2 regions of the Streptomyces sp. NPDC046465 genome follow, and region 2 is predicted to be linked to the other one. Evidence: riboswitches for the same ligand, from Rfam matches in the RefSeq annotation. Region 2 holds a riboswitch; the other holds the start of a gene.
What was found. Region 2 has a riboswitch for cobalamin ahead of ABZ953_RS17540 (ABC transporter substrate-binding protein). Riboswitches for the same ligand answer to the same signal wherever they lie in the genome.

Region 1 (4,171 bases), on a different contig from region 2:
CGCGGCCCGCGACGACGTCGAAGTCCAGGTCCTCGAGGACGGTGGGACCGTCCTCGTAGGCGTAGGACGCGGCGCGCAGACCGACCACGGGCTCGGTCATGGAAGGAACCTTTCCAGTACGAGGGTGAGGGCCACGAGGCCCGCGAGCAGTACCGCCGCCGCGGCCACGAAGCGCCGCGAGATCCGCGCGTCGGGCACGAGGACCCGCAGCGTGCCGTCGTAGCCGCGTCCGGCGAGTCCGGCCTGCAGCCGGCTCGCCCGGTCGAAGGCCCGCACGAACGCGGTGGCGCCGAGACCGGCGAGGGAGCGCCAGGTGGCGGCGCGGGTGGTGTGGCCGAGCCGGGCGGCCTGCGCCTGGCGGATCCGGCTCATGGAGTCCAGGAGCAGGAAGCTCATCCGGTACGTGACGAGTGCGACGTCCACGACGGGTGCGGGCACGCCCGCCTTCACGAGCCGCGGCAGCAGGTCCGACATCGGCGTGGTGAAGGCGAACAGGAGCACGCCGAGCGAGGCGGCGGAGGTCCGCAGGAGCAGGCCGCCGGCGCGCGCCGGGCCGCCGTCGGCGAGCGTCACGAACCCGTCGGGGGCGCCGAGTTGGACGAGCAGGGTCAGGGCGCTCGTGACGCAGAAGCCGAGCGGCACCCGGTAGGCGCGCCACAGCTTGCGGGGCGGCACGCCCGCGGGCCCGACCAGCAGGACGAGCGCCGCGAGGAGCACCAGGGCGGCGCCAGGCCAGGGCGGCAGCGAGATGGCCAGGACGGTGAGGCCGAGCCCGAGAACGGCTTTGTCCACGGGGTGTCGGCGGCGCCAGCGGCTGCTGTGCGCCGCCGCGTCGATGGGCAGCACGGTCGGGTCAGACCTGCTCGGTCTCGGGCCGCTCGCCCTGCTCGATGAGCTGCTCCGCGCCCTGACGGCGTCCCTTGCGCAGCCCGAAGTAGTACGCGAGCACGCCCGCGCCCAGGGCCGCCTGGAGGGCGAAGAGCGCCGACTCGACCTCCCCGGAAGGGGGTTCGTACAAAGGCGAGAACCACGGCTTGTAGTCCGGCTCGATCTCGGTGATCGCCGTCTCGGCCTGCGCGTCGGCGCCCGCGAACGGCTCCTCCTTGTCGTCGCCGAGCCCGAGTGCCAGGGGCAGTACCGCGAGTGCGGCGACGACCACGAGCAGCAGAATGTTGATCTTCGCGTTCCGGCTCATCAGGCGTTGGCCCCCGTCTCCGTCTTGGCCGTCGACACGGTCCGCTTGCCTTGCAGCAGCACGCCGAGCCGGGTGAGCTCGCCCTTGCTGGACTGCACGAGCAACCGCATCACCAGGACGGTGAGCAGTCCTTCGCTGACCGCGAGCGGGATCTGGGTGACGGCGAAGATGCCGCCGAACTTGCCCAGGGCGCCCAGGAATCCGCTGCTGGGGTCGGGGAACGCCAGTGCCAGCTGGACGCTGGTGACGCAGTAGGTGGACAGGTCGGCGACGAACGCCCCGAAGAACACGGCGACCATGAGCGGCACGTCGTACCGCTTGAGGAGCCGGTAGACCGCGTATCCCGCCCAGGGCCCGACGATCGCCATCGAGAACACGTTGGCACCCAGGGTGGTGAGCCCGCCGTGGGCGAGCAGCAGGGCCTGGAAGAGCAGGGTGATGGTGCCGAGCACCGTCATGATGGGCGGCCGGAACAGGATCGCTCCGAGCCCGGTGCCCGTCGGGTGCGAGCAACTGCCCGTGACGGACGGGATCTTCAGTGCGGACAGGACGAATGTGAAGGCCCCGGAGGCGCCGAGGAGCAGCGTGCTCTCCGGGTGCTCCTTGACCTCACGGGTCAGGGAGCGGACTCCGTGGACGACGAACGGCGCGGACGCTACGCCCCAGGCGATCGCGTGCGCCGGCGGGAGGAAACCCTCGGCTATGTGCATGGCTCGGCAGACCCTCTCCAGCACCTCGTGGATGGACAACGCGCCTTGGCCGGTCTCCTGGCTGACGGGTCGTACCGACCGGACTCCGCCTTCCCGGGTACGTGAGTACCCAGTGGCTGCCGCGAGGGCTGGAGCCGGACTTCCCGATCACAGTGGCGAGGGCCGCACCGGCATCACACCGGATTTCCCGTGCACCAAGGCGTGGTGACATTAGTGCGCAATTGATCTGCTGACAACTTGCGCCGTGGGTGTGGGGGTGTCACACGCGAGCGCGTATACCACCGCGTACGCCCCTGTTCAGAGGCCGTATGCGGGGAACTTCCCGGTAGGTTTGCGCGGTGACATCGATGGAGACCCAGGGCCTCGCACCGATGAGCGACGGGACGCGATTGCACTGGGCGGCGCTGCGGGGCACGGCACGGCGGACGCCCGTGGTCATGCTCCACGGCGGTCCGGGGCTGCCGGACTATCTGGGTGAGATCGCCCCCATGGTCGCGGACCTCGCACCCGTGTACCGGTACGACCAGCGTGGCACCGGCCGGTCCCCGTGGGAGGGCCGCCATTCCCTGGCGCGGCATGTCGACGACCTCGCCGGGCTGCTCGACGCGTGGAACGCGCCCGACGCCGTGTTGATCGGGCACTCCTACGGCACCGACCTGGCCAGCCGGTTCTGCCTGAAACACCCTCACACTGGCCTGGTACACCGACCACGCCGACCCCGAACGCGGCTGGGCCTGGGCCGCGCGGGGCGCCCGGCGCCGCCGTCCGGTCAACTGGGCGATGAACCGTGACCTCGGCAGGGAAGGACGCGCGGACCCCCTCGACGAGCATCTCGACGCACTGTCCACGCGCCTGCCCGCGCGAACGGAGCTTCTCGGTGGAGCCGACGATCCGCGCCCTGTGTCGTCACTGGCTTCACTCGCGCTCCGGCTCGGTGTTCCGCTGACGCGGATCGAGGGCGCCGGGCACGAACCCTGGCTGGAACGGCCCGGCGCCGTGCGTGCGCACCTTCGGCGCTTCGTGCGGAGCACGGTGGGTGCGTAGGCATGCGGAGGGTCGGCCGACCGGTCTCAGCCCTTGATCCGCAGCAGATACGTGTCCATGATCCAGCCGTGCCGCTCCCTGGCTTCCGCCCGGACCCGCCGGATGCGGTCGGACACCTCGCGCAGCGGCCCCGCGATGAGCAGTTCGTCGGGAGTGCCCAGATAGGCACCCCAGTAGATCCACACGTCCGCGCCCTCGACCTGGGTGAACGACTCGTGTGCGTCGAGCATGACGACGATGTCGCCGTCGTCGTTCTGGCCCACGTCGGCGAGGCGCCTGGCCGGGGTGATGTGCACCGGATGTCCCACCTGGTTCAGCGGGATGCGGTGCCGGGCGGTCAGTGTGGCGACGCTGGTGATGCCGGGGATCACCTCGACGGTGACGTGGAGCGCGCCGCGGTCCTCGATCTCGCCGAGGATGCCGAGCGTGCTGTCGTACAGGGAGGGATCGCCCCAGACGAGAAAGGCCCCCGTCTCACCGGCCGTCATCTCCTGGCGCATGGCGCGCTCGAAGATCTCCCCGCGCCGCTCACGCCAGTCCAGAACGGCCGCGGTGTAATCGGACCGGTCCATCGGCCGCCGGTCTCGGCTCGGGTCCTCGACCTCCACCACGCGGTACGGACCCGGCGCGTGCTCCTCGATCATCTGGTGACGCAGATCCGTCAGGGACGCCTTGTGGGGACCCTTGCCGACGATGAAGAAGACGTCGGCGCGGCGGATCGCCTTCACCGCCTGGAGGGTCAGGTGGTCGGGGTCGCCCGCCCCGATGCCGATGACGAGGATCGCGCGCTGTTCCGTACTCATGAGGGCAGTCTCCCAGGGCCGCATGGCGCTCACGGAAGCGGGCGCCGGCCCGGGCCGTCGTACGAAAGCTGGGCGCCGTCAGGGAGTTCGCCGTACCAGAGCACGTGGGCGACCTCCTCGAAGGAGCGGCGGGTTCTGCGGATTATGCGAATTGTGCGGATGTTAGATTCACCGGGACCGGTGCCTGGACGGCCAGGAGGTGCGTGGTGCCCGAGCGGATTCCCGTACGCAGGATCTACGCCCAGGGAAGCTGCACCGCGTCGCGGAGGGCTTCGGCGTGGACACGGAGTACTTCTCCGGCGCCGACGAGGACCGCCTTGCCACCGACCTGCGGACGGCGCTCGCCGATGAGGCCCGCGGCGGGCCGCTGCCCGACGCGGACGACCTCAGCCGCCCCGCAGGCGGCGCCCGGCACCGCC
Region 2 (4,171 bases):
CATCAGGCCGACGAAGCCGATGGCCCCGCTGTAGGCGACCAGGACGCCGGTGAGGAGTGAGGCGAGCACGAAGACGCCGACGCGGAAGCGGGCGGCGTCCAGGCCGAGGACGGTGGCGCCCTCCTCCCCCGCGAGGAGCAGGTCGAGGGGGCGGGCCATGACCATCAGGAGGGCCGTACCGAGGACCAGCGTGACGCAGGGCAGGGCGAGCATGTCCCAGCGGGCGCTGCCGAGGCCGCCGAGCGTCCAGTACAGGACCTCCTTGAGGTGGTCCGCGCTGTCGGCGGTGACCAGGATGAGGCTGGTCAGCGCGGACAGGATGTACGAGACGGCGACGCCCGCGAGGATCAGGCGGCCGGTGGCGAAGCCGCCGCCACCGCTTCTGGCCAGGGCGTAGACGAGGACCAGCGAGACCAGGGCGCCCGCGAAGGAGGCGGCCGGGATCGTGAGGGTGGTCGACAGGGCGCTGCCCAGGCCGAAGACGCTCCCGAGCACGATGGCGCAGACCGCGCCGACGGAGGCGCCCGAGGAGACGCCGAGCAGGAACGGGTCGGCGAGGGGGTTGCGGACGAGGGCCTGGAGGACGGTGCCGATGACTGCCAGTCCGGCGCCTACGGCTGCGCCGAGCAGGACCCTGGGGAGTCTTACGTCAAGGACGATGGTTCGGAACGGGGAGGGTTCCGCTCTTCCCGTGAGGATCTCTATGACCTGGCTCGGGGGGATGCGGACGGAGCCTAGGGCCAGCCCGGCGAGTGTCGCTCCCGCTAGGGCGGCTGTGAGGACTGCCAGCGTGAGGAGTCGGCGCCCCCGTGCGTCCCGTCTATCGCCCTGCGGGCTCGTCCTCAAACGCCGGACGGGCTGAAAGGACCTCACAGCTGTGCCGCCAGTTTCCTCACCGCCTCCGGTGCTCGTACGCCGGTTACCACGTCCGAGAGCGGCAGGACCGCGAAGCTCTTGTTCTTGATGGCGGGGACGTCCTGGAGGGCCGGGTCGTCCAGGAGGCGCTTCTTTTTCTGGGCGAGGGTGGTGGCGCCGTAGTCGAGGATGAGGATGGTCTCGGGCTTGCGCTCGACGACCTTTTCCCAGGACGCGTCGCTGAAGGACTTGTTCACGTCGGCGAAGACGTTGTGGCCGCCCGCCCGTTCGATGATGTCGTTGTTGATGCCGCGGCCGCCCGCAGTGAACGCGGTCTTGTCGCCGCTGTCGTAGACGAAGACGGAGCGGGTCTTCTTGCCCTTGGACTTGGCGGCGGTGGCGGCCAGTTCGCGGCGGGCGCCGCTGACCCACTTGTCGGCGCGGGCCCGCACGCCGAACGTGGCGCCGACCTCGCGGACCTCGCGGTAGACGTCGTCCATGGAGACGGGGTGCTGTGCGCAGCCCTCGACGTTGAGGCGGCTTTCGATGCCGGACTTGGCGAGGGCGGAGCGGCTGCGGCCGTCCCCGGCGAGGAAGGCGCTCGCGTAGCCGCCGTACACGTAGTCGGGGTCGGCGGCGAGCACTTTCTCGTAGGAGGGGTACTCCTTGGCGAGCACCGGGATCGACTCGTACGCCTTCTCGTACTCGGGCAGGACCTTGTCGTCGAGGTAGGCGGTCCCGGCGATGTGCTCCTTGAGGCCGAGGGCCAGCATCACTTCGGTGGCGTGCTGGTTCATGGTGACGGCGCGCTTCGGGGGTGCGTCGTACGTCGTCTTCACGCCGCAGTTGGTGACGGTGTACGGGAATCCGGCGGTCTTGGCGGCGGGCTTCGTGTCACCGTCCGAACCGGAGGAGGAGCACGCGGCGAGCGGGACGAGCAGGGCGGTCGCGGCGAGCGCGCGTATGCCGGTGTGACGGCGGGACATGATGAAACTGCCTCCTCCAGGGGATTTCCGCGTCCCCTGCGTTGCGTGGAGCAAGGCGGCAGGTCAGTTCCTGACTCCCCCGCCCCCGGCCGGTGCTTGCCGGGAGGGGACGGGGTCACAGTGGCGGGACCGTGCCGGTTTCGCACCGGCTTCCTGGTTCCTGCCGCCTCAAGGTCGAAGGTCAGTATGCCTCGACGACCTGCACCTCTTCCTCGGTGACCGTGCCGTCCACGATCCGATAGGAGCGGAACTGGAAGGGGCCCGCGTCGTCGGTGTCCGCCGTGGAGACCAGGACGTAGTGTGCGCCGGGCTCGTTGGCGTAGGTGATGTCGGTGCGCGAGGGGTAGGCCTCGGTCGCGGTGTGCGAGTGGTAGACGATCACCGGTTCCTCGTCGCGGTCGTCCATCTCGCGGTAGAGCTTGAGGAGGTCGCCCGAGTCGAACTCGTAGAACGTGGGCGAGCGGGCCGCGTTCAGCATCGGGATGAAGCGCTCGGGGCGGCCGGTGCCCGCCGGGCCCGCGACCACACCGCAGGCCTCGTCGGGGTGGTCCTGGCGCGCGTGCGCGACGATCTGGTCGTGGAGGGCCTGGGTGAGGGTCAGCATGGGAGTCAGGATAAGCAGAGGGCCCGCACCGTACCGAAGTGTGGTACGGGCGGGCCCGAATGCTGGACACGGCGCAGGGAAGAGCCGGTGTCCGAAGGCAGAACAGAGCCGGTGTCAGTCCTTCTCGACCGGAGTGCTGTCGGAGGTGACGGAGCCGTCGACAGCGGTCTTGCGCTTGGTGAACGCCGCGGCCTGCGGGTTGCGGCTCTTGAGGATCAGGTAGGAGATCGTGAGGATCGCGGCCCAGACCGGAGCGGCGTACAGCGAGATCCGCGCGTCCTTGTCGACGCCCATCATCACGATGACCATGCCGATGAAGAGCAGGGCGAACCAGCTGGTGTACGGGGCTCCCGGCGCCCGGAAGGTGGACTGCGGCAGCTCGCCGCGGTCGGCCTTGCGGCGGTAGCGGATCTGGCAGCACAGGATCATGATCCAGGCCCACATGCCGGAGATGGTCGCGAAGGAGACGACGTAGTTGAACGCCTCGCCCGGCCACTGGTAGTTGATCCAGACGCCGACCAGCATGAACGCGGCCGAGACGGTGGTGCCGGTCAGGGGCAGGCCGTTCTTCGTGAGCTTGGTGAAGAACTTCGGGCCCTGGCCGTTGAGCGCCAGGTCACGCAGCATGCGGCCGGTGGAGTACATACCGGAGTTGCAGGAGGAGAGTGCGGCGGTGAGGACCACGAAGTTCACGATGGCGGCGCCGACGCCGAGACCCATCTCCTCGAAGGCCTTCACGAACGGCGAGACACCCGGCTTGAACGAGGTCCACGGGACGACCGACAGGATCATGATGAGCGCGCCGACGTAGAAGACGGCGATGCGCCACGGCACGGTGTTGATGGCCTTGGGCAGGACGGTCTTCGGGTCCTTGGACTCGCCCGCGGTGACGCCGACGAGCTCGACGGCGAGGAAGGCGAACATCACGATCTGCAGGGTCATCAGCGTGGAGCCGATGCCGTTGGGGAAGAACCCGCCCTCGTCCCACAGGTGGGTCATGGACGCGGTGTCACCGGCGTCGGAGAAGCCGATGGTGAGGATGCCGACGCAGATCAGGATCATGCCGATGATGGCGGTGACCTTGACCATCGAGAACCAGAACTCCAGCTCACCGAAGAGCTTCACGGAGATGAGGTTCGCGCCGTACAGGATGACCGTGAAGACCAGCGCGTAGGCCCATTGTGGGAATGAGTCGTGTGTCCAGTACTGCATGTACTGGGCGGCCGCGGTCACTTCCGTGATGCCGGTGACGACCCAGAAGAGCCAGTACGTCCAGCCGGTCACGAACCCGAAGAAGGGGCCCATGAACTCGCGTGCGTACTCCGAGAAGGAGCCGGACACGGGCCGGTACATGAGGAGCTCGCCGAGCGCCCGCATGATGAAGAAGATGACGAGGCCCGCGATGGCGTACGCCAGGATGAGGCTGGGACCGGCCTTGTGAATGGCCTTGCCCGCGCCGAGGAACAGGCCGGTGCCGATGGCACCGCCGATCGCGATCATCTGGATCTGCCGGGCCCCGAGCCCGCGCTGGTACCCCTCGCCCTCGCCGGACGAGCCCTGGACGACCCCATTGCCGCCGTGCTCGCCGTGGTGCTCTTCGACCTGCACTGAGGTCATGGTGACGCCTTTCTCCATGCTGATCCGCGCCCGCACATCTGCGTTGTGGCTGCGGACCAGGTCCTGATCCCCCCGGATATGGATGGAGTGCTACCGGCGGTCTGCCGGC

Region 1: linked by a shared signal. The riboswitch ahead of ABZ953_RS28570 (energy-coupling factor ABC transporter permease) and the one ahead of ABZ953_RS17540 (ABC transporter substrate-binding protein) in region 2 are both predicted to bind cobalamin.

What each region holds. Positions count from the first base shown of each region.
Region 1 is NZ_JBEYZK010000020.1:9,133-13,303, forward strand. Features, by position in the region: gene ABZ953_RS28555 (ATP-binding cassette domain-containing protein) at 1-100, opposite strand, end outside; gene cbiQ (cobalt ECF transporter T component CbiQ) at 97-846, opposite strand; gene ABZ953_RS28565 (energy-coupling factor ABC transporter substrate-binding protein) at 854-1,195, opposite strand; gene ABZ953_RS28570 (energy-coupling factor ABC transporter permease) at 1,195-1,905, opposite strand; cobalamin riboswitch at 1,935-2,119, opposite strand; gene ABZ953_RS28575 (alpha/beta fold hydrolase) at 2,253-2,696, shown strand; gene ABZ953_RS28580 (hypothetical protein) at 2,686-2,949, shown strand; gene cobF (precorrin-6A synthase (deacetylating)) at 2,976-3,752, opposite strand; gene ABZ953_RS28590 (hypothetical protein) at 3,952-4,171, shown strand, end outside.
Region 2 is NZ_JBEYZK010000010.1:171,350-175,520, reverse strand. Features, by position in the region: gene ABZ953_RS17545 (iron ABC transporter permease) at 1-789, opposite strand, end outside; gene ABZ953_RS17540 (ABC transporter substrate-binding protein) at 870-1,841, opposite strand; cobalamin riboswitch at 1,885-2,059, opposite strand; gene ABZ953_RS17535 (M67 family metallopeptidase) at 2,023-2,445, opposite strand; gene ABZ953_RS17530 (amino acid permease) at 2,560-4,062, opposite strand.